One region of the Virgibacillus sp. 6R genome, then DNA from elsewhere that is predicted to be linked to it. Evidence: riboswitches for the same ligand, from Rfam matches in the RefSeq annotation. Region 1 holds a riboswitch; each other region holds the start of a gene.

Region 1 (8,291 bases):
AAAAACATAGCAGGCTTTCCAGCAGTTTGAAACAGCAGCTGTTTGAAGGGCGTTGAATCATTTATGTGATTTACTTTCCCATCCCCTAAATATAATCCAACCAACCCTTGAACAACCATCTTATGGAAGCTTGGATTAGGTATGGTACCTGCATATACCTTTGCCTGCTCACAAAAATATTGGAAGCGTTCATGCATGACCGTTTGACTTTCATAGTACGAACAGAAATTTAAGTCGCCCTCCTCTTTATCCTCCTGTTGATCTATATAATAATCCAGTAGAATATGCAACCCTTGTATATAAGGAAAATAAGCTGTCACAATTTTATTTGCTAATTTTCGATGCAATCTCCCAGCCAAACTGTACGCCATTAAACAAAAAATCCCTAAAGTTGATCCAGTTGCAGCTGAGAATTCATACCACGCTAATGGATGGCAATTTTTCTCTTTTGACCAATTTGTTAAACGCGGAACCCTTTCTTCTTGTTTAACATGTTTATGCACTTGTAAATCACTATACAATCTTGTCAATTGTAAAGCCTGCTCTTGATATGTCGGAATATCATCTAATTTAGCAACGACATCGTTACACGTTTGTACAAGTTGTTGCAAGTAGCCATTATCTTGTTTGTGGTGAAAAAATGCATAATAATCTTTCGGCTCTGACCTTGGACAATGGGCATCTATCATAGATGTATGCAACAATGAAAAAGATGACGGGTCCAAGGTTGTACTTCGATCACATAAATTGTCTAAATAATCGCTAATCGTTTGATAAGCAACAATAAAACGTATACACTCTCTCCACCTAGCCCCTGATAACAAAGCATACACTGCTCCGCCTTGACAATGAAATCGTTTTTCAGACATGCTTGCAAGCGCCTGAAAGCGCAATTCTTCATCAGGTATTTCATCGGCTCGCTGTTTCCAAACAGCAAGCTCCTTGCTTACTGCTGGAAAGATCTTTCGATAAACTGTTATCATTAAAGGGATAGGTGTGCTTGGTACTAGATTACTCAACATGCTGCCTCCGTTCCATTTTCAAGCATTCTTATAATGTTTGTTTCCATTACTATTATCATCATATTTTTTAGGAGGATTCAAATGATACAGTCTTATAAAGGAATATATCCAACGATTCATGATTCTGCATTTATCGCAGATGACGCAAGCATTATCGGTGATGTTACCATTGGTAAACAATCTAGCATATGGTTTAAGACAGTCATTCGTGGAGATGTCGCCCCAGTAATTATTGGAGAGCGGATTAGTATCCAAGACTTATCTGTCCTGCACCAAAGCCCTGGCATCCCGTTAGTTATCGAAAACGATGTCACAGTCGGACATCAGGCAACATTACATTCTACATATATACGTAAACATGCCTTAATTGGGATGGGTTCTATTTTGCTAGATGGTTCTGAAATTGGCGAGTATGCCTTTATCGGCGCTGGAAGTCTTGTACCACCTGGAAAAAAGATCCCTCCATATACATTAGCGCTAGGCAGTCCAGCAAAAGTTGTCAGAGAGCTGACAGAGGACGACTTCGTGGAAATGCAGCGCATTTGTCAATCATATGTTGAAAAAGGAACTATCTACAAACAACAACAACTGGATAAGTAATAGTGGCAAAAAAATTGAACTTTTGACAAACAAAGCCGATATATAAATAAAGGAGCCTTATTAAATAGCACTGTTGAAGATTCACTTTAACTCACAGGGAGATTGAAAAGATGAACATTATTTTATTTAGTGTTTGTTGTATGCTGGCTACTGTATTATTCTATATTAGTTCCAAGCAAAAAATAGCTTGGGTAAAAAAATCCTTTATCATATACGGTTTTATTTTTTCTATCACTGCTATTTCTGTGTTAACTCTTTTTGTTATGGAACATAAAGCGGCTTTCAAACAGTTGATCCAATATACAATCCCGGTTCACGAAGACAATCAGTTATCACCAGAAGAGAGAAAACTATCGAAACACACCATTCAAAAAAAAGTTAAAATGGATGTTCCTAAGATAGAGCAGCTTCCAGAATTACCGAGAGGCTGTGAAGTAACTAGCTTATCAATGCTCTTAAGGCATAATGATATCCGTATCGATAAAATAGAACTAGCGCAGCAAGTAAAAAAAGATCCTACGCCTTATACGAAAAAAGACGGTGAAATATTTTTCGGTAATCCGTATCGTGGGTTTGTAGGTGATATGTATTCATTTGACACACCGGGTATGGGCGTTTATCATAAGCCAATTGCTGCATTAGCTAAACGTTATGCAGGTGATCGTGTAAAAGATTTAACCGGAAATGACTTTAAAACAATCATTACAGAATTAAATCATAAGCGACCTGTATGGGTAATTATAAATACAACTTACGATAAACTTCCAGAAAGTCAATTTACCACTTGGAATACAAAGGACGGAAAAATCGATATTACGATGAAGCAACACTCCGTATTGATTACAGGTTATGATGAAAACTACATTTATTTTAATGATCCATTAAACTTTGCAGAGAAAGCACCTATCGATGAGTTTCAAGCTGCTTGGGAACAAATGGGAAAACAGGCGATCACCATTGATTAAGAGGTGATCGCCTGTTTTTAACAAAGTCATAATGACTTTGAAATCGTAACTTATTCCATGGCGTAGACAATGAACTACTTCACTATCCTATTTAGATTAGTTGGAAAGGTAAAGCAAACATGCAGTTTAACTTGTCAGCTTCCTATCCTAATATTAAGAATGGATTAATTCCGCTTCGTTTTCATTTAGGTTAGCAGCAGTAAACTTTTTTTCAACAAAGTTTTGGTGCCATAGCATGAACATAAGCACCGTCCATATTTTTCTGCTATAGTCCCCTTTTCCTTGGCAGTGAGCTTCTAGCAGTTCAAGTATATAGTTCTTGTGTAATAAATGGTCTGTCTCACTTTCATGAATCAGTTGTTTTGCCCAGCCATTTAACTCATTCTTAAGCCAATGACGAATAGGTACTGGGAAACCTAATTTTTTTCGGTCTAGCACATGATCTGGAATGATTCCACGTGAAGCCTCACGCAACAGACTCTTCGTACTACCGTTAGCTATTTTCAAATCAACTGGAATTTCATTTGCGACACGAAATACTTCCTTATCCAAGAACGGCACTCGTAACTCAAGAGAATGAGCCATCGTAACACGGTCTGCTTTTAATAAAATATCTCCACGCATCCAAGTATGAATGTCTACATATTGCATTTGGTTCACGTACGGATAGTCTTTTACCTGGTCAAATAATTTGCCTGTTATTTGCTGGTAAGATAAATGATCATTATACGTTTTTAATAGCTTTCTTTTTTCGTTTTCTTCAAACATTTTTGCATTTCCAATATACCGTTCACGCAACGGCGTTGTTCCACGATCTAGGAAGCTTTTTCCTTTCACTCCTTCAGGTAATATAGCGGAAACGCGTTTCAGCAATTCCTTCACAGGTAACGGAAGCTTATCGAATATTTTCAATGAGCCAGGCTCCCGATAAATATTGTAGCCCCCAAACAATTCATCAGACCCTTCTCCAGACAGCACAACTGTTACATGCTTTCTCGCTTCTCTGGAAACAAAATACAATGGTACGCAGGATGGATCAGCTAATGGATCATCCATATGCCACATGATTTTTGGTAAGTTGTCTACATATTCTTCCGGTGAAATCATGTAGGAAATGTTTTCCACATTCAGTTTATCTGCTGTTTCCTTAGCTACATCGACTTCTGAATAACCATCGCGTTCAAAGCCAACTGAAAATGTCTTAATATCTGGATTAAATTCTTTAGCTATGGATACGATTAACGTTGAATCGATACCCCCAGATAGGAATGACCCAACTGGAACGTCACTACGCATATGCACGTTAACAGAATCATACATGACATCTTGAATTTTTTGAATCCAATCTTGCTTTTCTCGAAGCACAGGATGAAATGTAGCATGCCAATAACGTGTAAATTGAATAGGTTGTCCAGGTTTCTTAATGAAATAATGGCCTGGCTCTACTTTTTTAATGCCGGCAGTCATTGTCATTGGTTCCGGCACGTATTGAAAACTCAAATAATGCTGCAGAGCAGCTTGATCTACTTCTTCTTGTTCCATCATTAAGGTAATACTTTTTTTCTCTGATGCAAATGACGTCCCAAAGGAATTTTCATGATAAAAAAGTGGCTTAATACCAAAAGGATCGCGCGCACCGTATAATTGCTCTGTCTCTTTATCCCAAATAAGAATCGAGAACATACCTCTTAAATATTGAAAGGCATTCTCCTTATGTTTGGAAAAAAGTGCAGCTATAACCTCTGTATCTGAGTCTGTCTGGAATTCGTAGCCTTCTTCAAGCAGTTTTTCACGTAATTCGATATAATTATAAATCTCTCCATTAAAAACGAGCCAGATTTGTTCATTGTTATAGCTTAATGGCTGTGAACCACTTTCAATATCAATAATACTTAATCGGCGAAATCCGAATGAAATATAGGAATCAAAATAATAGCCCTCATCATCTGGCCCCCGATGAGTGATCAAATTATTTTGCTTTTTAAACAATTCAATTTCTTGTTCTGTTCGTTCGACTGGATTATCAAATATCATTCCGATAAAACCACACATTGCTGTCTACCTTCTCTCATTAATAATAGTAACGTGGCGTAAGATTATTTTTCAATATTATCATACCACATTATTCGCTAGTAAAAAACTTCCAAATAAAGCGTGTTTTATAGGGTAATAAGTTCTACATTATATAATTCTTGTCTGTTGATGTACATATGACCGTCTGTGATCACCATTTTTTGCGGAGACCTATATTGCATCAGATGTGAGTAAAGATACCATAACCGTACCATATATTCAATTGTTCTCATCAAAAACGGTAAAAAATTCAATGATGCCTTTTGTTTTTTTCGATCATTTAGTTACTCCCAAATTCTTATGTAAACAACATTATTCCTATTATATGTAAACTTCCCCCATTTAACCAAATTAGCCCCCTATCTTGGCACCGAAAAAAAAGCATGATTTCTCTATCTCCATCAAAAGAAAAATCATGCTCTCGCTCTCATCATTATTGCTGCTCTTTTACTAGTGCTACCAATTCTTCCACTTTATCTGTCTTTTCCCATGGGAATAAAACGTCCGTACGACCAAAATGTCCATATGCAGCTGTATTTCTAAAAATAGGCTTTTGTAAATCAAGCATACGAATAATGCCAGCCGGGCGAAGGTCGAATAGTTTTCGTACAGCTTGGACCAATTCATCCTCGCTTACAACCCCGGTTCCAAATGTATCGATAGCAATCGAAACTGGTTCTGCTACACCAATCGCATACGCAAGTTGAACTTCACATGTTTTTGCTAATTGGGCGGCAACAATATTTTTTGCTACATATCTAGCAGCATAAGCAGCAGAACGATCCACTTTCGTCGCATCCTTACCACTAAATGCACCACCACCATGACGTGCATAACCACCATAAGTGTCAACAATAATTTTTCTTCCGGTTAAGCCTGCATCGCCTTGTGGACCCCCAATCACAAATCGTCCAGTTGGGTTGATAAAATATTTCGTTGCTTCATCTAATAAATGTGCTGGAACAACAGGAATAATAACATGCTCCATTAAATCTTTTTCAATTTGTTCTACCGTTATATCTTGATGATGTTGTGTCGAAATGACGATTGTATCAATTCGAATAGGCTGGTCATCTTCTCCATATTCTACAGTTACTTGTGTCTTTCCGTCCGGTCTTAAGTAATCCAATGTATGGTCTTTACGGACATCTGCCAAACGCTTGGCTAATTTGTGCGCTAGAGAAATTGGCAATGGCATTAATTCTTCTGTTTCGTCACAGGCAAACCCAAACATTAGTCCTTGGTCACCAGCACCAATAGCATCAATTTCTTCCTCGCTCATTTGCCCCTGTCTTGCCTCCCAAGCAGTATCTACCCCCCCTGCTATATCCGGAGACTGCTCGTCAATCGCTGTTAGTACCGCACAGGTTTTGGCGTCGAATCCAAACTTTGCTCGTGTATAACCAATATCCTCAATGGTTTTTCGAACGATTGCAGGAATATCTACATATGTAGTGGTCGATATTTCCCCTGCTACCAATACTAGTCCTGTTGTAACAGTTGTCTCACAGGCAACTCGAGCATAGGGATCAGATTGTAATATTTCATCAAGGATAGCATCGGAAATTTGGTCCGATATTTTATCAGGATGACCTTCTGTTACACTTTCAGAAGTAAATAAACGTCGATTCGTAGCCATATTGCTACTTCCTCCTTTTAAAGTCGGTTACGGAACTCTATATAAACAAGATGCACCTTTCATTTTAGGGAATGTTATGAAGTCCATACTTTACTTGTCCAAAACGACAACAACCACTCCTATGAATGTAAATAGGATTTATGGTTATGAACAGCAGTATTTATTCCATTTCAAAACATCTCAACCGCTAGCATTCTATCCATTTTAACACAAAAAAATCCCTTCCTGCTTATCATGGAGGAAAGGGAATAGCGGACCTTTCGCTCTTATTGTTCAAGGTGACCTACTTACCTTGCATCAGGTTAGCACCTTTTCACATGAAATGTGATGGTTGCTGGGCTTCCTCGGGTCTGTCCCTCCACCGACTCTGAATAAGAGAACCGTTCGAATTTCAGCTTACCGAAAGAACCCCTTTATGTCAACTAATTTCCCCGTATTTCTATATGTTTTTTTCACACACTATAATGAAAAGATAAATATTTTTTTAATTTCATCGATATTTAGTATGGACTATTTAGGTGAATGTGTTATACTAATAAACATATTGAGTATATCACAATCGTTCTTAATCGTTGAACGTGAATAAATTTGAATTAAAAGGCAGGTATTTTTAAAATGAAAACGGTAGAAAAGTCTTATGTAACCGAATTATATTCTCACCCTTATTTATTATCGAATTTATCGGTACCGCAGCTTGTTGAAAAAATCTTGGCTAGAAAAGAAGGTAAGTTATCAGCTACAGGTGCAGTTCAAGCTGAAACAGGGGCTTACACAGGCCGCTCACCAAAAGATAAGTTTATTGTAAAAGACGAAATCAGCGAAAACTATGTTGACTGGGGAACAGTGAACCGTTCCATTGATGAAGCGACTTTCAATAAACTTTACCAAAAAGTCGTTCAATATTTAAAAAACAAATCCGAGATCTTTCAATTTAGAGGATATGCTGGAGCAGATCATGATTACCGTCTTCCGCTTCAAGTGATCAATGAATATGCGTGGCATAATCTATTTGCCAGACAGTTGTTTATCACACCTAAAGAAAAAGAGTTAAAAGAGCATCAGCCAGAGTTTACCGTTTTGTCTGCACCAACATTCAAAGCCAATCCTAAAGTAGACGGTACAAACTCAGAAGCATTTATTCTTGTATCGTTTAAACAACGTATCGTATTAATAGGTGGAACAGAGTATGCCGGCGAAATTAAAAAATCTATTTTTTCCGTGATGAATTATTTGCTCCCTCAACGCAATGTATTATCTATGCATTGTTCCGCTAATGTTGGTAAAGAAGGCGATGTTGCTTTGTTCTTTGGCTTGTCAGGAACAGGTAAAACAACATTATCAGCTGATCCGTACCGCCGTTTAATTGGCGATGACGAGCATGGCTGGGGACCTAATGGCGTGTTTAATATTGAAGGTGGTTGTTATGCTAAATGCATTAACTTATCGCAAGAAAAAGAACCGCAAATTTACGATGCCATTAGATTTGGTGCAGTATTGGAAAATGTCGTGTTAGATAACCAAACAAGAATTCCTGACTATAATGACACTATTTTAACAGAAAACACTCGCGCAGCATATCCGTTAGAAAACATAGATAACATTGCCGTACCAAGTATCGCTGGGCATCCAAGCACCATTATTTTTCTAACCGCTGATGCTTCAGGAACATTGCCTCCTATCAGTAAATTGACGAAAGAACAGGCCATGTATCATTTTCTAAGCGGATATACAAGTAAGCTAGCAGGAACAGAACGAGGTGTAACCGAACCACAAGCAACATTCTCAGCTTGTTTCGGTTCTCCATTCCTTCCATTGGCACCGTCCAAATACGCTGCCATGCTTGGGGAAAAGATTGACGCTTATCAATCAAATGTGTTTCTTGTAAACACCGGTTGGACGGGAGGAGCCTATGGTACTGGGAAGCGCATGAAGCTTTCGTATACTCGCGCTATGATTCATGCTGCATTAGAGGGCGAATTACATGGCGTAGAG
Region 2 (8,291 bases), 650 kb from region 1:
TTCGTATGCTGGACATATTTAAACAGGATGAGAGGTACCATCCTAATATTCATGTGTTGCTTCCAACTCTGAAAAGTTATTTTCAAGGAAGATATTATATTAAACATGATAAATGGTTAGAATTGTGGAGTAAAGCTTTAGGGGTCAACAGTAATCTATATGTAAAGGTGAAAGTCGTCCAATCTAAAGATGACAATCCTCTCATTTTAAAGAGAATGGAACAAGGGTTGTCGGCACTTTTCGATGCATCGGAAACAAAGAGACCTACTGAAGACAAGAAAATTATTGAAACACGAAGGTTAATTGGGTATAGCAGGTTATTAAAAAGTGAAGTAGATCGACTACTGCCTGATGTAAGCTTTTATCTTGATATAGATAATTTATGTACGGATGATACTATTGCAAATGCTGCTTTTGACAGAATGCTTGCTTGGCATCCGGGCTTAAGATCAGAGGAAACGAATCCTTTTATATGAAGAAAGCTTTGAAAAAAGGCTGGGACATAAGTAAATACTATATAGCAAAAGCCGAACAATCCATTTATAATTGTTCGGCTTATTTGCATTAAAAAATTTTTATCACCGCTATGTCAAAATACTTCGCTTTCCGCAGGTCTCTTCAGCTTCCTCGGAAAGCAAAAACCGCTTTCCTGTGGGATCTTCAGCTCGCGCTGTTCCCCGCAGGAGTCTACCTATTTTGACTACGCTAAAACTTGCGTATATACAATTGGCGATTTATTTTCGTTAGTATAGTCTAGCGTTTTTCTGTCATTCTGTTTTTCGCCATTAGCTTCTATTATTCCTAAAAAAACACATGATGCAAATAATATTTCACTAATACCTTGTAATGCGATGTACTATGTGGTACATTGTATTTGAATCTTATATGAAAAGAGGTGTTAGTATGGATAAAGAGATCATGAAAGGGAGCATTGATATTTTACTTTTATCGCTCTTACGTCATCGTAATATGTACGGTTATGAGATGGTCAAGGCGTTAAAGAAAAATAGTAATGAGCTTTATAGCATGAGTGAGGGAACGTTGTATCCTGCTTTAAAGCGATTAGAAAAGAAAGGCTGGCTTCAATCCTACTGGGGAAACTCTGAAAATGGAGGCCGACGGAAATATTATCAAATTACGCAGGAAGGGAAGAACAAGTTAGATAAAAAACTGCAAGAATGGAATCAAATCAGCCATTTAATCAAAGTATGTTCGGAGGGATTGAGTTGGAGCCAAAAGTCGAAGCTTACATTCATAAGATTGTAAGTCAGTTACATTGTGGTAAAGAAGAAAAAAAGGACATCATCGATGAAATAGAAGATCATCTAAATTTGTTGATACAAGAATATAAAGAAGGAGGGCTTTCGAACGAAGCGGCTGTGAATAAGGCGTTGAATAGTTTTGGTGCGCAAGATCAAATAGCAACTGGTTTACAAACGTCTTTATCCACCTTTCATAAGGTGTTTAAAATAGCGACAAGTATTCTTTTCGGTTTTTACGCTTTTATTTTATTGTTTAAGTTGCTCTTGGAGAGAATGATTCATTTAACGTTCACCACTGAGCAGGTTGGTTTTTTGAATAATTATGTGACTTTTCCAGAAAGTAACAGGGGGATATTTGATCTCGCATATATTCATCTAAATGCCAATTTTATCCCTTTTAAGACAACGGTGCAATATATACTGGAGTCCGACTCCTATAATTTATCCGTTATTCTTCATAACACCATTGGGAACGTGCTGCTGTTTTTGCCATTAGGATTATTTCTGCCGCTATTATTTAAAAAATATAAAGTATTCTCGAAAGTGCTTGTGTTTGCAGCGATAGCTAGCTTGTCCATTGAACTATTACAGCTGATTTTACAAGTTGGCCAGTTTGATATAGATGATATTATTTTAAACACAATTGGCAGCAGTATAGGTTTTTTATGTTTTTCATTTTTACATCGTATTAAAAATGAAATATCATCTATCCCCTCCACAATAGAACATTTATAAAGAGAAAGTGAGAAGAAAGTATGAGAAAAATAATAAAAACAGGGTTAATTGTAGGGATGTGCTTTTATTTGCTGGTTCTTTCCAAGCTGATCTTGTTTAAGCATCTCCCTCTTTCTGAAATTATCAGTCATTTTACATTTAGTTATGAAGGACCTTTTTGGAATGAGCATAATTTTATCCCTTTTAAAACGATCTTATATTATTTGTTTTTAGCAGAAAATATTAATTTCACTATACGTGTTCAAAATATAGTAGGTAATGTGATTGGATTTGTTCCGTATGGTTTACTCCTCCCATTGATATCGAAAAGATTTCAAAAGATAACCAAAGTGATGCTCGCAACGCTATGCTTAAGTTTTATGTTTGAACTGCTGCAATTAATTTTTAAATTTGGAAGCTTTGATGTTGATGATATGTTGTTAAATACAATTGGAGGAGTGCTTGGTTATTTGCCTATTAAACTACTTAAAATATTATATGGGCAAGCAAAGAATAGGGAGGCTTAGCCAAGCAATAGTTCTATTTAAAGAATTTTGTTTTTGAAAAGCGACCTTTCTTTTTTGTTCTTGATGTTTTCAATGGTATAAAATGTATTCTTTAAATTGTGCAGGAAACGTACTATAGTACTGCATTAAAAACCGCTCTTTAGGTAAATAATTGTTTAGAAAATATAGAACAGTATTATAGATGTTCATATTGATTCTCCTTTGGCAAAAAGATCGTTCATCACTAATTATTTCGCCAACCTACCCCATTTACCTGCTTGTTGATTAAAAATTGCTTGATTGACCAGCAATTAGTTAGTCTAGACGTTGGGAACCATGAGCAAACTTAACCGAAATTATCAGATGTAAAACTTGCTATTCATTAAATTAGTAGTTTATGCTACGATCAATTTACATAGATGATATTATAAGATGGAGGTTTGCAAGTGATACAAGTAGAGCTAACAAGATTTAAAGTGAAAGAAGGAAAATCCAAGGTTGTAGATGAGTGGTTAGCATTTCTAAATGAGCATATGAAGGATGTCCTAATTACTTTAGCAGATGAAAAAATGTACGTTGAAACCATTTTTAGAGAAACACTTAATGGAAATGAGTATCTATATTGGTACTCTGTACAAGGGGAAGGTGGACAAGATGTAGAAGAATCCGAACACTGGGTAGACAGAAAACACTTGCAATATTGGCATGAATGCATAGATCCTAATTTTAGGCCCGTAGATCTTAGTACAGAAGTTGTGATGATACCTGAGAAACTGAGACAAGCCATGGAAGCCTTTAACAAGTAAAATAAGCTGAAAGAAAATCGGACTTGCTTGGTAGGAAGAATGGACTTGATGGATAAACGCACCTAGGGATTTGGCTCGATCGCAATATTGATGAAGCATGAAAATCAACTATTTGTGAAGGAACCTTAAATTTTGGCATGGGTCTACAAATTTTAATAACCACTTGTTGTTTTCTATAAGGCAATCTACTATTTTAAGGAATGACATATTTAGGCTGACGATAATCAATTTAGGTGCTATAGGCAAAAGAAGATGTCTTTCTTTGATATGGACGCTTGAACGCAAATAAAAGGAGTGTTGTTTATGCAAACATGGGAATATGCAGTAGAAACTTGGACATTAGGGATTACCTCTGCCGATCGAGAAGAACTCGAGGACAAATTAAATGAGTATGGTAAGCAAGGCTGGGAATTAGTAAATATTATTCCTCAAGTTGGAGAGGGCCCTAGTGGTAGGATTAGTGTGAACTTCAATCAAATTGTGTTTAAACGAAAAGTAGATTAGCCTGTTTTCTCTTGGAGCTAGTTCAGTAAAATAAATTTTGAAGGTTATTAAAACTTATAGCTAGACAAGAAGGTGGGTAAGAATGGATGTAACTGAATTTCAGCAGTGGGTAAAGCAATATTATAAGAACAGAGGATGGGCGGATTTAGATATTTTCGTTCGCATCGGCTTTTTAGCTGAAGAAACAGGTGAAGTAGCTAGAGCGATAAGAGCTCTTGAAATAGGGAGAGACAGACCAGATGAAGCAGAAAGTACTTTTGAAGAAAATAAACAAGCGTTAACCGAAGAACTTGGAGATGTACTAGGCAATGTCATTGTCATTGCCAATAAATACGGCATTTCTTTGGAAGAAGTATTTCAATTACATAAAAGTAAGCTAGCAAAGCGCTATTCAGAATAAATATTAGAAAAGGAGTTAATGCTTTCCTGTCTGAACCGCTTCTTCTTTTTTCAGCTCCCGCTTAAAGCTTTTGCTTTCGCGAATCGTTTCATCTATATACGCTATGGGGGGAGTTCTCATCTAAAAACCTGATCGGGTATTCAATTATTCTGTTTCAAAGCTTTTCTTTTAAGAATTATGAGTTGAGAAAAGTGCTGTCCAAAATGTATGGACCCCCCCCTCCTCTCACACCTCAGGTAGGAGGAGGGGCTGCTTGTTGTATTGAACTATTTTAAAATAATCAAAGTCTCATAAACTCTTAAATATGGATGCGATCTTTATCCATGTTTGTTAAGCGTGGTTTGCTTCCACAGAAGTCATACCATTATCAATGCTTTCATTCTTACAAATTAAGGTAAAATAGCAAACGAACGAACCGGAAATCCAGAAGCGTTTTTTGCTTTTGGGACGATATTACAAATGACTGCACCTGTTGCTGGCACCTTATCTAAATTGGCAAGTAATTCTATTTGGTAGCTATCTTGGCTAAGTACGTAATACTCTGCTATGAGTGAGCCATTTTTGGCATAATCAATAGCGGTGTCTGTATCAAACGTTTCATGACCAACGGCTTTTATATCGCGTTCCTCGTACAAAAACTGTAAAGCTTCTAGTGACCAGCCTGGTGTATGACTTTGCCCGTCAGCATCTTTATTATCAAATGCCTCCTGATCAGGCCACCGTTTACTCCAATCTGTACGTAAAGCCACAAAACTGCCAGGATTTATTTTTCCATAGATGGTTTCAAATGCTAACACATCTTCAACCGTTAATGCGAAGTCATGATTTTCACCAGCAGCTTTTGATTTATCAATGACGACAAGTGGTAAGACAAATTCTTTTAGCTCTAATTCATCTAAGCACCTTGTATCACGGACAAAATGAACAGGTGCATCCAAATGTGTTCCATATTGCCCGGGAAATGTGAGTCGTTGCGCGAAAAAGCCGTCATCATGATCAAATAATGTTTCAAATTTGGCGGGTTCAAATGCTGAGAAATGTGGTGATTCCGGTCCAAAAGCATGGGTTAAATCAATCCATTGCTTGTTTTTAATCGCTGCAATGGTATGCCATAATTGATTTGTCACACTAATTCTCCTTTAAAAGAAAAATTTTCTTTGTTGTTGTTTTAAGCTTTCAAACGATAATCCACATTATGTTTTTTTAATGTTTTATCTGATCCAAACAAGAAATGTTTCTCCATATTTGGGGAATATTTGGAATTAATCGTTTCGACACCGACAGCTTCAGCTACTGCTCGTAGCATTGCAGGAGAAGCGCCACAGCAAAGTCCAATGTAATGGATGCCAATATCTTTTGCTTCCTTAGCCCATGCTGCCAATTCATAGCGATTGTGATAAAGTGGGTCTAGCGCAGTTGGAAAAGTTGTTTCTGTTGGTAAATGACAGCTGCAAGCCCCATCAGGTAAGTTGAAAAATGTTGGATGCTCCTCTGTTGTGCGATATGGAATTGGTAAAGCGCCGACATATCCATTGACAGACTTTCTTATTTTAGCAAGATATGGCTGCATCGTTTCTGGACCTCGGAAGCAGTTCATGCCAACCACAAGTGCTCCTTTTTCGGAAAGCAATTGACAAGCCTCTTCCACGGTATATCCATCCCGTAAAATGTTTTCTCCCATAAGACCAAATGTTATTACAGCTGGAAGCTCTTGTTTCGTAATTTCCTCTAAGGCGATCAATGCTTCTTCATAGTAATAAAAGGTTTCCCCGTTAACAAAATCGACTCCTTCTTCTTTACACCATTGCACCATTTCTGCAAAAATACTTCTTACTTGATCTTTAGATGACGGATCATCGGGGTCAAAAATATTAGTGTTGGAAATATTTCCAGCAACAAGAGCTTCTTCTACTGGATGTTCCTTGGCGACTTCCTTTGCAAGACGAATCGCGCTTCGATTTAATGGCTCTAATAATTCCTCTTTGCCAATGATGCGCATTTTTTCTCGATTCCCATTATACGTAAAAGCCAGAACAACATCAGATCCGGCATTCATAAAATCACGGTATGCTTGCTTAAGGGCTTGCGGATTATCTAAAGCTACTTCCGGTACAAAAGAGCCTGCCTGTAAATATCCCCTTCGTTCCAGTTCAAATAAATAGCCTTCTCCAACAATAACGGGACCTTCCTCTAACCTCTGTTGTAAATTACGTTTCATTTAAAATTCCTCCTTTTAGTGATTTGGGGAAACCCCATAATAAAACCCTCTTCTTGAATTAGAAGAGGGTGAATTACCTTATTTATGGTATCTCTTCTTATCTTCAAGCGTTACGCTCTGGAATTAGCACAGTGCAATTATGCCTGTTGCTGAGGTTTCAATGGGCCAGTCCCTCCACCTCTCTGGATAAGATAGTCATATTATGTTTGTTCAAAAGCTATTCATGATAGCTCCTGTGTTCAATCAATGGCACGTTTCTGCCGAACTGTTGTTGAAACGAGATATTTGTTGTCAAATATATTTGATCATTTATAAAATTTAAATAATACTTTACACCGAGAGGAATGAAATGTCAACCTATTTACTAAAAAAATTTTAAGTTCCTGTTTCGAATTGTTTCAGCGCTTGATTTAAATCATGCTTTAAATCTTCTGCTTGCTCAATCCCTACAGAAAAACGTAATAAACAGTTATCAATTCCACGCTTTTTCCGTTCTTTAATAGGAATGTCGGCATGGGTTTGTGTAGCTGGATACGTGATAAAGCTTTCCACACCTCCTAAGCTTTCTGCAAAGGTAATTAATTGTAATTGTTGCAAAAAAGGATCAACCCAGCTAGAATCATGCAAACGAAAAGACAGCATCCCACCTTTGCCTGGATAGATCACCTCTTTAACTGCAGGTTGTCCCTCTAAAAATCTTGCTATTTTTTGTGCGTTTTCCTGATGCTTTGCTATTCGGAGTGAAAGTGTTTTTAGCCCTCTAATTAACAACCAACAATCAAAAGGAGAAAGCACTGCTCCGGATGCATTGTGTAAAGCAGCAAGTTTTTCACATACTTCCACACCTGTTGCAATCACAAGTCCCGCCAATACGTCATTATGTCCACCAATATATTTGGTTGCACTATGAATAACAATGTTTGCGCCAAGTTCTATAGGTCGCTGCAAACAAGGGGTGAGAAATGTATTATCAACGATAAGTAATAGGTTATGTTTTGTGGTTAAACTGGCTAACGATTTGATGTCAATTTCTTGCATGAGTGGATTCGTAGGCGTTTCAATAAATAAAGCCTTTGTTTTATCAGATATCCGTTTTTCCATATCTTTCAAATTAGTAAAAGAATCATAGATTATATGGAACTGATAGGCATTTGCATAGTGCTGCAGCAAACGATACGTTCCTCCGTATATATCTTCAGAAACGATCAATTCATCACCAGACTGGAAAAGGGACAGCACCAATTGGATAGCTGCCATACCTGAACTGCAAGCGTAACCTTGTTCACCAGACTCCAAATTCGCAATACCTGCTTCTAACAGTGTTCGGGTAGGGTTTTTGGTACGGCTATAATCATATCCGGTTGAACGTCCAATCCCGTCATGTTTAAATGCAGTTGATAAATAGATGGGAGGATTGATAGCACCAGTGTTAGGATCGCTGTGATTTCCTAATTGCACTAGCCTTGTTTCAAGTGTTCTTTTTATCATATGATCATCATCTCCTAGAAAAATATTTTCAAGGAGAGCAAGCAAAAAACCTCTCCTTGAAATAAGAAGAGGTTTCCTAAGTTAAATATAAAGGACCAATTCTTCTTATCTTCAAGCATTAAGCTTCTGGAATTGGCACAGTACTGCAAGCAGTCTGTTGCCGAGGCTTCAACGGGCCAGTCCCTTCACCTCTCTGGATAAGAAAATAATTTTTGAATTTTATAAGATTGAATATTAGAATACAAGGCGGATTAAAAAAAGTCAAGTGGAACCTTGTATTCATTTAGAGTGTTTAATGGATCATAGAATATCTATGAGCTATCCATTGCTACTCTCCTTCTATGTGCGATATTTGAAAAAGTTTAAAAGAGAAAGAAACTGTCTACATTTGCA
Region 3 (8,291 bases), 1.3 Mb from region 1:
CCCTCGGAGGCCGTCTTCATGGCAATTTCATACATGAGTGAATGTGCTTGATCTTTACCCAGTTTTTCTGCTAATTTCATCATCACATATTCACTATTATCCAATCCCTTGTTACGTAAAGCATTATGCAGCATCCTGTCTTTATGAACGACTATTGTTCTTGTTAATTCCTCACATCGTAATAAAACCTCCGTAATTAATTCCATGGCTTCTTCAAGCAAACCATCGAATAGCATATAGGAACTGCTATCTCCTTCATATGGACGTACTGCTGAATACATTCCGACTCCAGGTAAAGAATACAGTTTTTGCGAGTTTGCAATAATCCCTTTAGCTAATTTCGGATTAATTTTATGTGGCATGGTACTGCTGCCGATCGTACCCTTACTAAATCCTTCCGAAACCTCTGCTATTTCTTCCAATGTTGTACTATATACTTCTTCGGCTATTTTATGGCAAATATTGGCTAGCAACGACAAGTTCATCATATACTCTAATTTATGTGTATTTATATTTCTTGAAGGAACTTCCATCGGATACATCCCTACTAGTTCTGCAACACGCGCTTGTACTTGCATGCCAACTTCTGGCATCGAACTAAATGTACCTACAGCTCCTCCCATCATGATTTTAAAAACTCTTTTTTCTGCTTCTGCCATACGTTCATAGCAATGAATAAAGTCGCTAATCCATACCGAAACCTTATACCCATATGTAATAGGAATCGCATGTCTACCATGAGTTCTTCCAGGCATTACCGTATCCTTATTGTCATATGCCAAAGCACTTAAATTACCTAAAATTTTACCGATTATGTTCATAAACTTATGATGTGCTTGCTTAAGAATATAAAGTTGTGAGCTTTGTTGTATATTTTGTGTTGTTATTCCATAATGAACATATTTTCCACTGTTTTCTGGGCAAGCTTTTACGAATACCTTTAAAAAAGGGACAAAGCCATGTCCTATTTTTTTGTATATTTGATCCATTTCTGCAAAATCAATATTCTCTATTTTAGCTGCTTGGTTAATATCATCTGCTGCTTGCTGGGGAATAAATCCATATTCAGCTTGTGCCTGTGCTAAAGCAGCTTCAAATAATAACCACGTTTTATATTTTTCTTCTTGGGTAAATAGTTTTTTTATACCTTGATCATCCATCGTCTTACTTTTCGAATCATATAATGCTCTCATTTATATCTCTCCATTTTTAGTTTCGTATTTCATCATCAACCGCATTTTTTACAAATTCAACTTGTGGACCATAGACAACATGAATATGTTTTGCCGTTGGAAAGAAAAATCCTGTACATCCAGAAGTAGTTAATACATCTTTGTCGATAACACGAACATCTTTTAAATCGATCCGAAGTCGGGTAATACAATTATCAACATTTAAAATATTTCCTTTTCCTCCTAATGCTTTAACGACAATTTTCGCTATCTCATCATAACGTTTTTCTTTTAATAATGTATTATCTAGATTTTGCTGTTCTTCTCGACCGGGAGTTTTAATATCAAAGCGAATAATGGCCCAGCGAAACACAAAATAAGTTACGATGGCTAGCCCTGTACCAATTAGCACAAGAAAAATCCAATTGGTTTGTTCATATAGCAATCCAAAAATCGTAAAGTCAAAAATAGTTCCACGTATATATCCAATTGCTACCCCTGCAAAAGATAATAAAACGGCACCAATCCCAACAATAAAGGCATAAACAACATATAATAATGGGGCTATAAACACGAATGTAAATTCTAACGGTTCCGTAACATTACCAAGAACAGCAGTTAAGACCATTGTAATTAACATTGATTTCACATAAGCTTTATTTTCTTTATAAGCCGTTTTATACATTGCAAAGGCAATCGCCGGAAAGATAAATAACGTTACCAACATTTGCTGTTGTGCCATAAAACGAGTTAGCTTTGGCATCATCGACCAATACTCACTATTAGGTCCTTGATTAAATAAAATCTCCGTCATCGCAGGGACAACCCCTACGTACGTTTCGCCATCAATAACATAGGACCCTCCAGCTTCCGTGAATCGAAACAGAACATTCCACACATGATGCAATCCAAAAGGAATAAATAATCTCTCTCCTGCAGCAGTAAAGAACGGACCTACCACACTTAAATATACGGAAGATAAGTTTGTTAAAAGTCCTACAAACAACGACCAAATAAAAGGAATGATTAAACCAATTACCGTCATAAAACCAATTGTAATAATCGGGACAGATTTTTTTCCTGAAAAGAATGCAAATGCCGTTGGCAATTCTAGATTATAAAACTTATCTGTTGCCCAAGCTGCTAAAAGCCCAGTAATGATTCCTCCTACCGCATTAATATTCATTGTTTGGATGCCTAACACTTCTATTTGCCCATATTGCGTCATAACCTCGGGATCCGCCATCTTCCCCGTAATGATTAGCCAAACATGCATGGCTATAATTAAGGTTAAATAGCCAGTTGTAGCGGCAAAAACAGATATCCCCTTATCTTTTTTACTCATTCCATAGGCAACACCCATTGCAAATAACAATGGAATATTATCAAACACGACACTTGCTATGGTACGAATGCTAGTTAATAAAGTATTTACTGCTTCATAGCCTAAAAAAGGAAACCTTTCAATCATATACGTTTGTACCAATGCTCCACTAATCCCTAAGATCATACCAACTGGCGCCAGTACCCCAATTGGGAGAAGTAAAGTACGCCCAAATCTTTGAATGGAGTCGCTGATTTTTCGCTTTGTCATTTAGAATTTAAACCTCCTCATTCAGCATTTCACATTTTATTTTATCAGCCAAATTAAAATTAAAAAGCGCTTTCATATCCTTTCAGCTGACATAGGTAATGAAAAATGACCTAGGTCACAACCATTTGTAAAAATCAATAACATGTAAAAAACTTTAAACTGAAACATACCTTTATTCGTTCTACAAGTGTATACGTAACCTTAATAACAGCAAATTGTCTTAAATCAACAGTCATTCACAAAGTTGCAGCGAATTACTAGTTGCTGGGCAATGGAGCCGAACGTGACTAGTCGGTTATTTCGTTACAAGCACTTCATTTTATACTTGCTTATCTTTTAAACAAAGGCGCAGGGCGCCCGTTTAGCAACGTAGTGAATGGAACGAATCAACTAAAGATTTAGGAATCATGCCACTAAAAACAGGGGTATGCCGACGTGGAGCGGCAAGCCCGTTTTTAGTCTCGGCCTTCCTCTTTGCCACGAACCGATGATAACTTATCGTAGGGCGCATTTCTAAGTTCACATAGTTGCTGGGCTCATGCGCCGGACGTGACTATTAGGTTATTTCATTATCCATAAGCACCTGAGTTTATACTTTCTTATTCTTCAAAAAATAAATTAAAGCCTCCTTGTTTATTTATAATGAGAAATATCTAAAGCTTCCTACCTCCTACTTAGACCTAATTTATATAAATAATATGTGTACACGTATTCTTCATTGACAATACATCTTGAACCTTATATAATATTCAGTAATTTAAAAATTGAATCTCTTATCAAGAGTGGTGGAGGGAATAGGCCCTTTGAAACCCGGCAACCTAAAAGCAATAATGATTTGCTTTTTACGGTGCTAAATCCTACAGACCTTAGAAATGGTCTGGAAGATAAGAGGAGGAACGGAAAACGATTCTAGCCCTCTTCTTTAGGAAGAGGGCTTTTTATTTCCACCACCTCCAAATAGTCGCCTACCTTGAAAAAATTAACCAGCCGAAAACATACTTTTCGCAAGATTCATTCAACAGGTTCCAAAAACGGAGACCACAAATGCAAAAAAGATAAGAGGATTAGATCTTAAGAACCAGCCCCACATTCAAAGGAGGAATAAAACAATGACAAGCTTTTTCACGCAAGATCCAGAGACAATTTTACTTCACGGCGGGCAAATACCCGACCCGACAACAGGTGCAAGGGCAGTACCTATCTACCAAACTACTTCTTATGTTTTTAAAGATACCAAACATGCCCAAAATTTATTCGGATTAGCGGAGCCAGGAAATATTTATTCTCGTATTGGTAATCCAACAGTCGATGCATTTGAACAGCGTGTTGCTCAATTGGAAGATGGGGTCGCAGCAGTAGCAACCTCTTCTGGTATGGCTGCTATTACATTCGCTATTTTAAATGTCGCCAGTGCTGGCGATGAAATCATTACCGACCGCAATCTTTATGGTGGGACGTATAACTTATTTGCTAACACATTGCCTCGCTATGGCATCAACGTTAAATTCGTTGATGGTACCAATCCAAAAGAAGTAGAAGCAGCGATCACTGACAAAACAAAAGCTATTTTTGGAGAAACGATTACAAATCCAAGTCTTCACGTTTTTGATATAGAGACCATTGCTACTATCGCTCACGCACACCATATTCCATTAATTATTGATAATACATTCGCACCATACCTTACCAAACCATTCGCCTGGGGAGCGGATATTATTGTCCATTCTGCTACAAAATGGATCGGCGGACACGGAACCACCATTGGAGGTATCATTGTAGACGGTGGAAGATTTGATTGGAACAATGAACGATTTCCTGACTTTACTGAACCCGATGAGAGTTATAATGGTCTGCGGTTTATTGATGTTGGACCAGCCGCTTTTGCCACTAAGCTTCGCGTGCAATTAATTCGTGATATTGGCGCTTGCTTAAGTCCACATAGTGCCTTTTTACTGCTTCAAGGATTAGAAACGTTACATTTACGTATGCAACAACATACACAAAATGCACAAAAGATTGCATCGTATTTGGAGGATCATCCAGCAATTGAGTGGGTCAGTTATCCAGGTTTGCCCAGCCATCCGTCCTATCCATTAATAAAAAAATATTTCCGTGATGGTACGGCAGGGTCGATCATTACGTTTGGTATAAAAGGGGGGAGGGAAGCTGGACGACAATTAATTGATCACATTGAATTATGGTCACATGTAGCCAATGTAGGTGATGCGAAATCACTGATTATTCACCCCGCTTCCACGACACATCAACAACTTACATCAGAAGAATTAGCAGCGAGCGGAACGACGGAAGAAACCGTCCGTTTATCGATTGGGTTAGAATCCGTAAATGATTTGCTAATTACACTAGATCAAGCGATAGCCAAAGCTACAGGTGAACAAGAGACCATCGTATTTGATGATCAGCACGCTATCCATTGGCTGCTCCATTCTTCTTTTATAAGAGACGAGGGGAACATACGCAAAAAAACGATTGCCGTTTACGGGTTAGAGCAAGCGAGCAAAGCAGATGAAGAAAAAGTGTTGCAACTGCGAGCACTTGGATTTGACATAGTTGCTGTCGGAAATCCTATTTCCACAGCGGAACTGCCACAGTATGATGAGTTATCTGAGGTTCCGATTGTAGACGCCATTTGGCTGGTACACGCAACATTACCAGCTGACTTGTTAGAGCAACTCGTAAATAAAAAATGCAAGCTTTTATGGATCGAGCAACCGAACGCTTTCCATAATATAGCAGATTATAAAAAAGCAGCAGAAATTACAGTTATTACACACAAGAACCCTTATGATGAAGCACTACGACTTCGTAATAATTCCTGTTTAACACCAGTGTAAAGTTAACTAATTCAAACCAGTAGCGATAATAAAAAGCTCATAGACTTAAAAAAATGGATTTTATTACCCTTAAACAGGACTCCATCTTGCTCAATCAAACTTTAGGTGCCCTAGCCTTTTTACAAACACTTCGTAAAAGCTTATGGCGCCTTTTGTTTTATTAAGGAAAGTGCCTCGAAAACGAATATGAATAATGGTTAGAAAATGCTTAAAATTTGTCAGTTTCTATACATAGACAAAGAAAAAATGATCAACAAACTAATACTGCTATTATTGGAATATTTTTGATAAGTTATGGATAATTGGCCTGCTTTGTACAACATTTGACTAATAAACTCTAGTCAAATGTTGTTCTAGTTAAAAATTCTCCTACGAAATGTGGGAGAATTTTTAAGAAAACGACTCATAAAAATTTTATACTGTTGAACTCAATGATATACCCTCCATCTTTAATAGTTGCGAAATGATTGGAGAAAAAATCAATTCTACCCACTACCTAGAGTCTTAGCCTTATATATTTATGCTATTTTAGCACGTTATAACGAAAGCTCAACCGGTTGGGATACCATTGGTTATAATTTATCTTACTTGAGAATACGTACTGCGCTTAAAAATGAATAGCACTATTTATTTAAGGTGTTTACGCTAATCAATAGATTGAGAAATTTGTTTCTTTGCTAATGCTATTCTAGAACTATCAATTTCGTGTAGATATTGACAAATTTGTTCAACTACGAAAAGCTGCGACATTTCCGTAATTAAAGTACTTCCTTCTTGTGCTACTTCCTTTCCTGCAGTAAATAATAATAATTCAGCGATTTTAGTAATAGGCGACCGTGAATGGTTCGTAATCGCAATCGTTTTTGCTCCATTTTCCTTCACCTTACTTAACCATTGTAACGTCTCTCGTGTATCACCTGTTACACTAAATGCGATCGCCAAGTCATCAGGTTCAATTAAATGAGATGAAACCAATCTTGTATGCTGTTCTGAAAAAAAGTATGCTTTATAACCAAGGCGCATGAGTCTAATCTGTGCTCCCTGTGCAGCCAAAGCAGAGAAACCGATACCAAACAAATAGATTGCATTACTGTTCTTTATCAAATTTGCTGATTGTTTTATTTTTTCCGTATTGGTCATCAGTCTTGTTTCATCCAGCATTTTAACAATATCTTGGTACGTTTTTTCAAATTTAGTATCCGCTTTAGGTTCTTTACCGCTAAGGATTTGCTTTGCCATAGTAGTCTTAAATTCATGATATCCAGAAAAGCCTACCTTTTTTAAAAAGCGAATTACAGTAGCTTCCCCGACACCAAATTCATCAGCAAGTTCTGTTAAAGACATAAAAGCAATACGCTGGTAGTTCTCAGAAACAAACGAGGCAACTTTTTTCTCGCTCTTCGTTAAGGCTGGGTAAATGCTCTTCACTCGTGCTAAAAAATCCATTATATCCATAGATTAAACTCTCCTTGCGCCAGGAATTACTACTTCTTCTTTATTTTTAAATCAAGACCGATTTCAAACATTCTTCTCCATGGTAAATGTATACAAATCTGGGATAATTCGAATTCCGAAAAGCTATTTTTTACCATTTGCTGATAATATATTTCAATCCTCTTCTTAATTTCACTAGCAACTTTATCATCCTGATGATTCAATTGGAAATAGTCTGCGCCAATTTCAGGAAGAACGGTCTCTGTAACCTCTTTGCGAACAATGGACTGATATAAACCATCTTCAAGGATATGGTATATGAGATTCTTTTTTATTGTCAAGCAATCCTGCTTGTCAAATGCAAAGCTGCCTGCAGCAATAGATGTCCCTAACGTATTACCATTTGTGTTCCAGCCTTTATAAGATATTAATTGATCAAGAAGCTGATAGTCATCCAGATAATGGAGCAATTCTATATCGCCTCCGTTTGCAAAGGCACTGTCCGCAAGCACTACAGGCTTTCCCATGTCCAAATAGTCTTGGATACGTTCTGTAAAAAAGTGTAGCTGACGATAGCTGCTGTAGGTGACATCTTTTTCATCTTGATTAAATGCTTCTTGCATTACTTTACCTGGTGTATTAATTGCTAATATAAAATCTGCCTCCTTCGGCTGTAAAGCCACTTTACAGCCAGAAGCAAGCAAATGTGCTTTGACACTTTCGGCAAATGGTCTGTCTTCATAAAGTGGTATAATATAGGGACCTAATGTTGAGCTAAAAAAAGAGTATACCCGCGGTTTCCTATTGAGCAAATGATTAACCATTCGGGCAACTAATGTAGATCCAACCTCATCTGCTCCTGGATAGACCATTACTTTGTTTTGTAACCTTTTTTGTTCGATGTAGCGATAAACAACTGCCTGATCTTTTGCAGTATATCCATATACTGCAGCATCATCTTGCGGAATAGCAAGAAAGTTTATTACGTCTGAAGCAACTAAATCAAGAACATGCATGTTCATCGTAACATTGAAATTACGTCGTCTTTCATAATCTTCAATAAACATTTCTGGAATGTTAGTATTCATTTGTTGTAATTGACTTTTTTCCTTTTCATTTAATCCTGTACGGCTGTCTTTATCTAGTAAATAAGCTCTTTTAAATAATGCTTCTCCATACGCAGCATAATAATCCGGTTCTTCATCAGAGCTATTAAACTTCGGAGTACGCATAATT
Region 4 (8,291 bases), 2.1 Mb from region 1:
CGATGGGGGAACAGATATTTCCATGGAAACGGCAGATGTCGTACTTATGGCAGATAAACTAACGCAATTTTCCCACGCTTATGCGCTAGCAAAAGCAACCATCCGGAATATGAAGCAGAACACATGGATTGCAATTGGTACAGTTTTTCTCTTGCTTTTAGGAGTATTGAATGGTTCTGTTCATTTAGCTTCAGGTATGTTTATTCATGAAGCTAGTGTATTATTAGTCATATTAAATGGAATGCGTCTCATTCGATTTAAATCTGGAATGAGTCAACTAAAAAAACAAGCAACGAAATTTCAGCTACAAAGATGAGAAGGTAACGATTATTGCCAAGCATTTATAGAGCACCAGAAAGTGTTTTAGTGTTGATGATTTTTATCCCGTATATAAGGTGCTGTAAGTCTCCCACTTCAGGAGTTGGATAAACTGTACTGCATCAAGTCTAATTGGGCAATAACAGCACCTAAATAAACGATTCGTTCATCTAACAATCAGTGGGAGATACACAAAAACCCCCACTGATTGATGTTCACTTTATCCAGGAATGGGGAGATATGATGCGTTCAAAGGACGAAACAAATTTTAAAGAAGCCTGTAAAAATAATTCAGACCACTATTGTGTATCGGTTGTACCTATTTTTAATCATTTAGATAAACCGCAAATGGATGAAATTATGCAATCAGTTCATGCAGTTACTTTCAAGCGTGGAGAAATTATTTACCGTGCAGGCGATAAAGCTGAATGGTTGTATATCACTCATATAGGAAAGATAAAAATTTATCGTCTTTCAGATGAAGGGAAAGAGCAGCTTGTTCGAATATTAGATCCAGGAGATTTTACAGGTGAATTAGCCATTTTCAAAGATACAGTACATGAGGCTTATGCTGAAGCGATGTCATTAGCAAAAGTTTGCATGATTAGTCGTAAAGCTATGCAAAATTTATTATTAAAATACCCGTCCATCTCTTTAAAAATTCTAGAAGAATTTGCTAACCGACTGGAGCAATCGGAGATGCAAACAACACGTTTTGCAACAAAGTCTGTTGACACGAGATTGGGTCTTTTCCTTGTTGAGAATATGGATGAACGAAATCAGCAAGTAGTGCTACCTATGAATTATAAAGATTTAGCCTCTTATCTCGGGACAACACCTGAAACGATAAGCAGAGTTTTAAAGGAGTTAGAAAGAAAAGGCTACATTAAGAAAAAAAGTCAAAAACGAATTGACATATTGGATGCCGATGCTTTATTGCTTATGTGAGAACTGTTTTCTTAATTGGAATACTTATTAATTGAAAAATGGGGTATGTTAATAAATCATTGCTTTTATTACCAATAGAGGATTTGATTTGAATATTACTTCATACTATCAAGGGGCATATTAGTCACATCTTTGATTCAAGTCTATTATATCCCTCCAGTCTTACCACAAATTCTTATATACGACAAAAAGGGCGTCGAAATACTCCCCCTATCGCAAGCTATGGTTTGGTGCTTTCTATCGTATTTTCCCCCATCCTCGTTTAGTAGATGGGGGTTTTACTAAATTATTTTATTTGGGCATATAAGTTGCTGTAAGACTCCCACTTTAAGTGTTGGATAATTTGTACCGCTTTATACCTCTCTTCTATTTCACCTTAAATACCACTCTCCATGAGATGACGGTTGCAAGCATTAAACTTACGAGATACATATACACTCCAAAGTCTATCTTGCTGAAAAATTGATGTGCTAAGAAAAACAAGCCAACTGCAAACATGAGCAAGAATGTTTTCATGGTAGTACCGCCTTGCTGTGCAGATTCAAAGGCTTCTGAAAATGGATACTTCCCATTATTAACAACTTTATAGCTAATTAAAGTAAGCAGAACACCTGTCATAAAGACAACTACAAGATCTGGGATAATTCGTGCAGAGAACAGAAAAATAAAAATAACCGCTAATAAGGTATAAAGTGGCAAATATAATTTTATGATGAACGCTTTTAAGGTTCCGCTATAAATAGCCGAATGATTTTCAATTGGTGCTGTTTGAAAAATCCATGCTCCCTTATATTTGCTTGAATAACGTAGCATCATTACAACAACGCCGATCATAATATTACAAAAATAAATCGTGAAATGCATATTACTATTTGAGAATTGTTCAAAAGAGTTTTCACCCAAATAATTAAAATGGAAAATGAACGGAAAAATAAGTGATAATCCTAATGTGGGGTATACCTTCAGCTTGAATTCCCGTTCTCGAGCCATAATAATTGATGAGAATCGGAAAAATTGTCGTTCTTCTTTGCTCCTGCAAAAGAGACGCTCCAATACAGTATGAATCCTCCTACGCTTCTGTTTAGATTTCTCGGTGCTTTCCATTAGCTTCTGTAAATTGCGCTCGAAGGCCGGCATTAATTTATAATATAAACCAATGGAAATGATGGGACCAATTACTGCCAGTGAAGAAAGGATAATCATTTCATAGGAGGTGTTCCCATTTAAAAATAATTCAAAAGGTGCACCGAACCACATAGGCGGAATAAATATATGCCACCAGCTAAAATCATAAACATAATTAAAATCAACCATTTCAAAGGAGCGAATGACAATTTGATAACCAATAACGATTCCTATAGACAGCAGAATTTGGACATAATTAATCATATCTTTTAGCTTTTCACCACTGAAAAATCGTAATATAAAAATATATACTAATGCTGTAATGGTCATGATGAACAAAATTAATAAAACGATTTCTGCTAAAAAAAGCAGAAAATAACTGATACCTTGAACTCCTAACATAACGATGGAAGGAATTCCGATAAATGCTCCTGTGAGCATGCTCATATAGATCGCAACATGAACAATTTTAGCAGCACTTATCGTTCTTGTATGAATTGGTTTAGTGTGAAGGACGGTTTTATCGCGAACATCTAAAAGTACCGATGAGAAATCTGAAACCATAGACGTCATTAGGATAAACATAGAGACACCGAATATAATACTGATTTGAAAGATATAATTCTCTCCAAAAAATATAAAAGGAATGAGGATTAAGCCGTATAATACATAAATAAATAACGATTTTACAAACTGATTCCCGTATTTCCTTTTATTAGATACGTTAGAAGCAAAAACAGTCGGTGTTCGACGTCCGTCCATTGTTAGCTTGACCTCAAGTATTTTGCGCATCATTGGGTAATCCATTCGAAGCATACGAAAAAGCGGCTGAAGCAAATCAAGTATTTTTAACGAAAAATTAATCATTGGCATCACCATTTGTCACAATGCGAACAAATTCTTCTGCTGTATGTTTGTGCTCATCAAAACCAGTTAATTGGTTGAAAATTCCTTCCAAGGAACCTTGCTTATTTTGTTCTTGTAACTCTTCAAATGTCCCATCAGCGGCAATTTTACCGTCTACAAGTAACACAATACGATTGCTGATTTTTTCGACAACATCCATAATATGCGAAGAATAAAAAATCGTTTTTCCATGTGCGACAAGCTGCTCTAAGATATCTTTTATAATCATTACGCTATTGGCATCTAGTCCACTTAATGGTTCATCAAGAAAAATTAAATCCGGATTATGTAAGAGACTGGAAATAATTAACACTTTTTGCCGCATCCCTTTTGAAAATGAAGAAATACGTGTATGTAGAACATCTTCCATGCCAAATTGTTGCATCAGACTTTCTGCCTTGTTTGCTGCTTCGTTTTGCTCCATGCCGTAAAGCTCTCCAATAAATGTTAAATATTCATTTGCTGTCAGATTATCATAAATCTCTGCATTTTCTGGAACATAACCAATTTTACGCTTATAGGAATAATCACTTGTTGCAATATCTTCGCCAAAGATTTCTACCATACCACTATATTCTCCCACTAATCCGAGCATAATTTTAAGGGTGGTACTTTTTCCGGCACCATTAGGCCCAATATATCCAATGATTTGTCCTGGATATACATCGAGATTAATTTCATTTAATACATTTTTGCTTCCATAACTCATGGATAAATTTTTTAACGACAAGACTTTTTCCGTAGACAAAAACCCTCACCTGCTCCCTAATAAAATTTTAATTCTCATTCATACAGCCCCAAAGAGCCAAGGATAAATGAAAAAGGGCTTTTCTTTTATGGTGCTTGTGAAGAACAAACCAAATCAATTGCCAACGCGCACTTCATAGGGTCATTATACGATAGTTAAATTTATTTATCATCTAATAATAATTTTATAATGTGGGAAAAAATCTAAAATATGAAGCCCATTTGCGGGTAGCGTCGGGGGGATCATAGAAGTGTACGATTATTTGTATAGGTATGTTCGTCAGCTGATGGGAATAAGTTTAAGCTGGAAAACCCCTATTTAACGACGATGGACAATCCTCAACAGCGTTCTATACTGTATGTGTAAAATCGATTTGTGTTATATTTACACAAAATTATAAATAAAAGATTGACAATAATACACTTTCGGTGTAAAGTATTAAACAAATTTAATATCACATGATTTCTTATCCAGAGAGGTGGAGGGACTGGCCCAGTGAAACCTCGGCAACAGACTTTGTTAAAGTACTGTGCCAATTCCAGCAAGCATTATGCCTGAAAGATAAGAAGAGCGTTAACTTAAATAATCTACCTCTTCTTATTTGTCAATAGGAAGAGGTTTTTTAATATTTAAAATTGGCGGCTCTTCCATACGTTACATGGACAATTGCTTTACAAGTTCCCAAAAGGTGTTTTGGATGCTTGTACTTTAACAATAAAGAGAAGGGAAGATGAGAAAATGAGTAAATTGGATGAAGTACAATGGGAGTACGTAAGAAAAAGCTTAGATGCAATTGATTTCGGATCTGTAGTCATTACTGTACACGATGGAAGGGTTACGCAAATTGACACAACGGAGAAAAAGCGGTTTGCGAATATAAATAACAATCGTTCATTGCAAAATTCTAAATAAAGCACATGCCGATTAGACAACTAAAGGCATCTTTTACCTTTTCGATTATTTAATAAGGTGAAAGATGCCTTTTACTATGTTAGAAAAACTATTTTTATCCCGCATGAACTGCTAGTAAGACTTATCTGGTTATGAGCAGATATTTAATTGCAAAGGAGGAGGTGACACCAACATGAGCTTATTACAACAGTTACAAGATCAAATTTTAATTGCAGATGGTGCCATGGGAACGATGTTATATTCGTATGGTATCGATCAAAGTTTTGAACAATTAAACATAACCCATCCAGATCAAGTTCAACAGGTACATGAAGCATATATTCATGCTGGAGCAACTGTCATTCAAACAAACACATATGGAGCAAACTATATTAAATTGGCACGATACGGCTTAGAAGAACAAGTTAAAAAGATTAACCAAAAAGCCGTACAAATTGCAAAGCAAGCCCGGCAAAAAGGAGTATATGTTTTAGGAAGTATTGGCGGTATTCATGGCGTTCAAGCATTAAATGAAACAAAAGAAGAAATTAAACGAAGCTTTCGAGAACAATTATATTGTTTACTTTTAGAAGGAATAGATGGGCTTATTTTAGAAACCTATTATAATCTGGATGAGTTAACAATGGTGTTAGAAATTGCTCGGGAGGAAACGGAAATCCCTATTATCGCAAATGTGTCGATGCATGTTCCGGGAGTTTTGGAAAATGGTACACCGTTAGCTGAAGCGTTACAGCAACTGGAATCTTTGGGTGCCGATCTTGTTGGTGTTAATTGCCGTTTTGGCCCATCACAAATAATTACATCCTTACAATCAGTTCCTTTACCAAAAAAGGCCTTTTTAGCTTCATATCCAAATGCAAGCTTGCCTGCATATCGGGATGGTGTACTTTATTACAAAAATGAACCGGCTTATTTTAAACAGTGTGCCGGACAATTGCGAGAACAAGGGGTGCGCTTATTAGGAGGGTGTTGCGGAACAACTCCTGATCATATTAAAGCATTAGCTGAAGGATTAAAAGATACGGACCCGATTACAGAAAAAGTGGTAGAAATTCCGCAGCGAGAGAGAGTAATTTTAAAAAGGAAACGAAAAGAAAAATCGCTGGCAGAATTAGCAAAAGAACGACATACCATTATCGTTGAATTAGATGCTCCGAAACATTTAGATATGACAGAATATTATCAAGGAATACGAGCGTTAAAGAAAGCTGGAATCGACGCAGTGACACTTGCCGATAATTCGCTTGCTACACCGCGAATATGTAATGTAGCTGTTGCAACGATTATTAAAGAACAGGGGATCAGACCGTTAGTCCATCTATCTTGCAGAGATCGTAATTTAATTGGCTTACAGTCGCATTTAATGGGATTAGACATTTTAGGAATTCATGAAATTTTAGCTATAACAGGTGATCCAACTAAAATTGGCAGTTTTCCAGGAGCAACTTCTGTTTTTGATGTTAATTCATTTAAGTTAATTGAATTAATTAAAAGAGGAAATAAAGGTATGTCATTTTCCGGGGATTCCCTAAGAGAACATACCTCATTTACAGTGGGAGCGGCTTTTAATCCCAACGTGAATCATGTAGAAAAGTCGGTTGCTAGATTGGAGAGAAAGATAGCAAGCGGTGCTGACTATATCATGACACAGCCTGTTTATAGCAAAGAGAAAATAATTGCTTTGAAACAAGCAACTTCACATATAGAGACACCGATTTTTATTGGAATTATGCCATTAACCTCTACAAAGAATGCTGAATTTTTACATCATGAAGTACCGGGGATAAAGCTTACGGATGAAGTTCGCTCTCGTATGAAAGCAGCTGAGGGAAATCGAGAGCAATCAACAAAAGAAAGCATTGCTATTTCGAAAGAGTTACTTGATACAGCTTTTGAACATTTTCACGGGATATATCTTATTACTCCGTTTATGCGCTATGATATGATCGTCGAATTAGTTAACTATATTCATCAAAAAACAAATGCCATGCGAGCGCAAGCAAGCTTATCCTCACATTAATTTAGGGTGTAGGGTTTGAGGATAAGTATACATCAAAATCTAAAGGATAGTCGTTTAGAACATAATTAATTAACCTATCCTAGAACCGGGGAACCCGAGAGAGAATGTCAATAATTAATAATATGTATCTCATGATTTTCGATCACATATAAAAATGGAGGAGTATATATGTCAAAAATAAAGAGTTCGAATATTGGTTATCCGAGAATTGGAGAAAATCGCGAGTGGAAAAGAGCATTAGAAAATTTTTGGAGTGGGGTTATTTCTGAGACGGAGTTAATTGAAAAAACAACAGAAATCCGGTTACGCAATTTAAAAAAACAACAGGAAAAAGGAATCGATTTAATTCCGGTAAATGATTTTTCCTTATATGACCATGTCTTAGATACGGCCATTACGTTTGGAATCGTACCGAAACGTTTTAACTATATTGGTGGAAAAGTAGATAGGCACACGTACTTCGCTATTGCACGCGGAACAGATGGGGCAGTCGCTTCAGAAATGACGAAATGGTTTAACACAAACTATCATTATATCGTTCCGGAATTAAATGGCGTTAAGCCTTCATTAGTAGAGAACCGTGCTTTAACCTTTTATCAAGAAGCTAAAGAAAAACTCGGTATTGATGGAAAGCCTGTCCTTTTAGGCCCAGTTACATTTGTAAAACTGGCAAAGGGTTATGACCAGCAGGAGTTTTCAACAATTGTAAAGAAATTTATACCACAATATGTACAGATCTTACAGGAACTTGTCGAAGCGGGGGCATCTTGGATTCAGATAGATGAGCCAATCTTAGTAACGCAATTATCGAAAGAAGAAATCGCAGTAGTTGAAAAAGTGTATCAGGCTTTTGCTGAACACGTACCTCATGCGCAAATTATTTTACAAACGTATTTTGAAAAAATAACTGCTTATGAAAAAATAGTGAATCTTCCAGTAAAAGCGATTGGCATGGATTTTGTTCACGGAGATTCTTTAGAACTATTAAAAACATATGGATTTCCCAAGGATAAGGTGTTAGCAGCCGGGATTATTGATGGACGTAATGTTTGGCGAGCTAATTTAGCAGAAAAGCGCACGATATTGGAAGTGATTAGACAGCTAGTTCATCATGACCAGCTTATTATTCAACCATCTTGTTCACTCTTGCATGTTCCGGTAACAAAAACATTAGAACAAAAGCTGGATCAGGTCATTTATGACGGACTTTCATTTGCTGATGAGAAGTTGGATGAAGCAGTTACATTAACGAAAGGGTTGAATGATGGTATAGTCTCCGTTCAAGCAGAATTAGATCAAGCGAATGAAGCAATT

The links. Region 1 has a riboswitch for S-adenosylmethionine ahead of metK (methionine adenosyltransferase). Riboswitches for the same ligand answer to the same signal wherever they lie in the genome.
Region 2: another riboswitch for S-adenosylmethionine. It lies ahead of BKP57_RS05800 (homocysteine S-methyltransferase family protein); the one in region 1 lies ahead of metK (methionine adenosyltransferase).
Region 3: another riboswitch for S-adenosylmethionine. It lies ahead of BKP57_RS08845 (PLP-dependent aspartate aminotransferase family protein); the one in region 1 lies ahead of metK (methionine adenosyltransferase).
Region 4: another riboswitch for S-adenosylmethionine. It lies ahead of BKP57_RS12220 (YezD family protein); the one in region 1 lies ahead of metK (methionine adenosyltransferase).

Annotation. Positions count from the first base shown of each region.
Region 1 covers NZ_CP017762.1:625,368-633,658, forward strand. The annotation lists gene BKP57_RS02970 (tetraprenyl-beta-curcumene synthase family protein) at 1-1,022, opposite strand, end outside; gene BKP57_RS02975 (gamma carbonic anhydrase) at 1,104-1,622, shown strand; gene BKP57_RS02980 (C39 family peptidase) at 1,733-2,587, shown strand; gene asnB (asparagine synthase (glutamine-hydrolyzing)) at 2,741-4,639, opposite strand; gene metK (methionine adenosyltransferase) at 5,094-6,299, opposite strand; SAM riboswitch class I at 6,563-6,677, opposite strand; gene pckA (phosphoenolpyruvate carboxykinase (ATP)) at 6,915-8,291, shown strand, end outside.
Region 2 covers NZ_CP017762.1:1,273,003-1,281,293, reverse strand. The annotation lists gene BKP57_RS05840 (protein rep) at 1-476, shown strand, start outside; gene BKP57_RS05835 (PadR family transcriptional regulator) at 904-1,266, shown strand; gene BKP57_RS05830 (VanZ family protein) at 1,179-1,997, shown strand; gene BKP57_RS05825 (VanZ family protein) at 2,018-2,503, shown strand; gene BKP57_RS05820 (DUF6176 family protein) at 2,932-3,288, shown strand; gene BKP57_RS05815 (DUF4177 domain-containing protein) at 3,592-3,792, shown strand; gene BKP57_RS05810 (MazG nucleotide pyrophosphohydrolase domain-containing protein) at 3,875-4,192, shown strand; gene BKP57_RS05805 (cyclase family protein) at 4,582-5,319, opposite strand; gene BKP57_RS05800 (homocysteine S-methyltransferase family protein) at 5,361-6,410, opposite strand; SAM riboswitch class I at 6,505-6,603, opposite strand; gene BKP57_RS05795 (methionine biosynthesis PLP-dependent protein) at 6,786-7,898, opposite strand; SAM riboswitch class I at 8,001-8,102, opposite strand.
Region 3 covers NZ_CP017762.1:1,947,845-1,956,135, forward strand. The annotation lists gene BKP57_RS08835 (class-II fumarase/aspartase family protein) at 1-1,193, opposite strand, end outside; gene BKP57_RS08840 (PTS transporter subunit EIIC) at 1,210-2,766, opposite strand; SAM riboswitch class I at 3,537-3,657, shown strand; gene BKP57_RS08845 (PLP-dependent aspartate aminotransferase family protein) at 3,876-5,621, shown strand; gene BKP57_RS08850 (MurR/RpiR family transcriptional regulator) at 6,267-7,076, opposite strand; gene BKP57_RS08855 (DUF4127 family protein) at 7,106-8,291, opposite strand, start outside.
Region 4 covers NZ_CP017762.1:2,689,202-2,697,492, forward strand. The annotation lists gene BKP57_RS12200 (heavy metal translocating P-type ATPase) at 1-316, shown strand, start outside; gene BKP57_RS12205 (Crp/Fnr family transcriptional regulator) at 559-1,266, shown strand; gene BKP57_RS12210 (hypothetical protein) at 1,633-3,264, opposite strand; gene BKP57_RS12215 (ABC transporter ATP-binding protein) at 3,251-4,006, opposite strand; SAM riboswitch class I at 4,509-4,613, shown strand; gene BKP57_RS12220 (YezD family protein) at 4,784-4,957, shown strand; gene BKP57_RS12225 (bifunctional homocysteine S-methyltransferase/methylenetetrahydrofolate reductase) at 5,130-6,977, shown strand; gene metE (5-methyltetrahydropteroyltriglutamate--homocysteine S-methyltransferase) at 7,146-8,291, shown strand, end outside.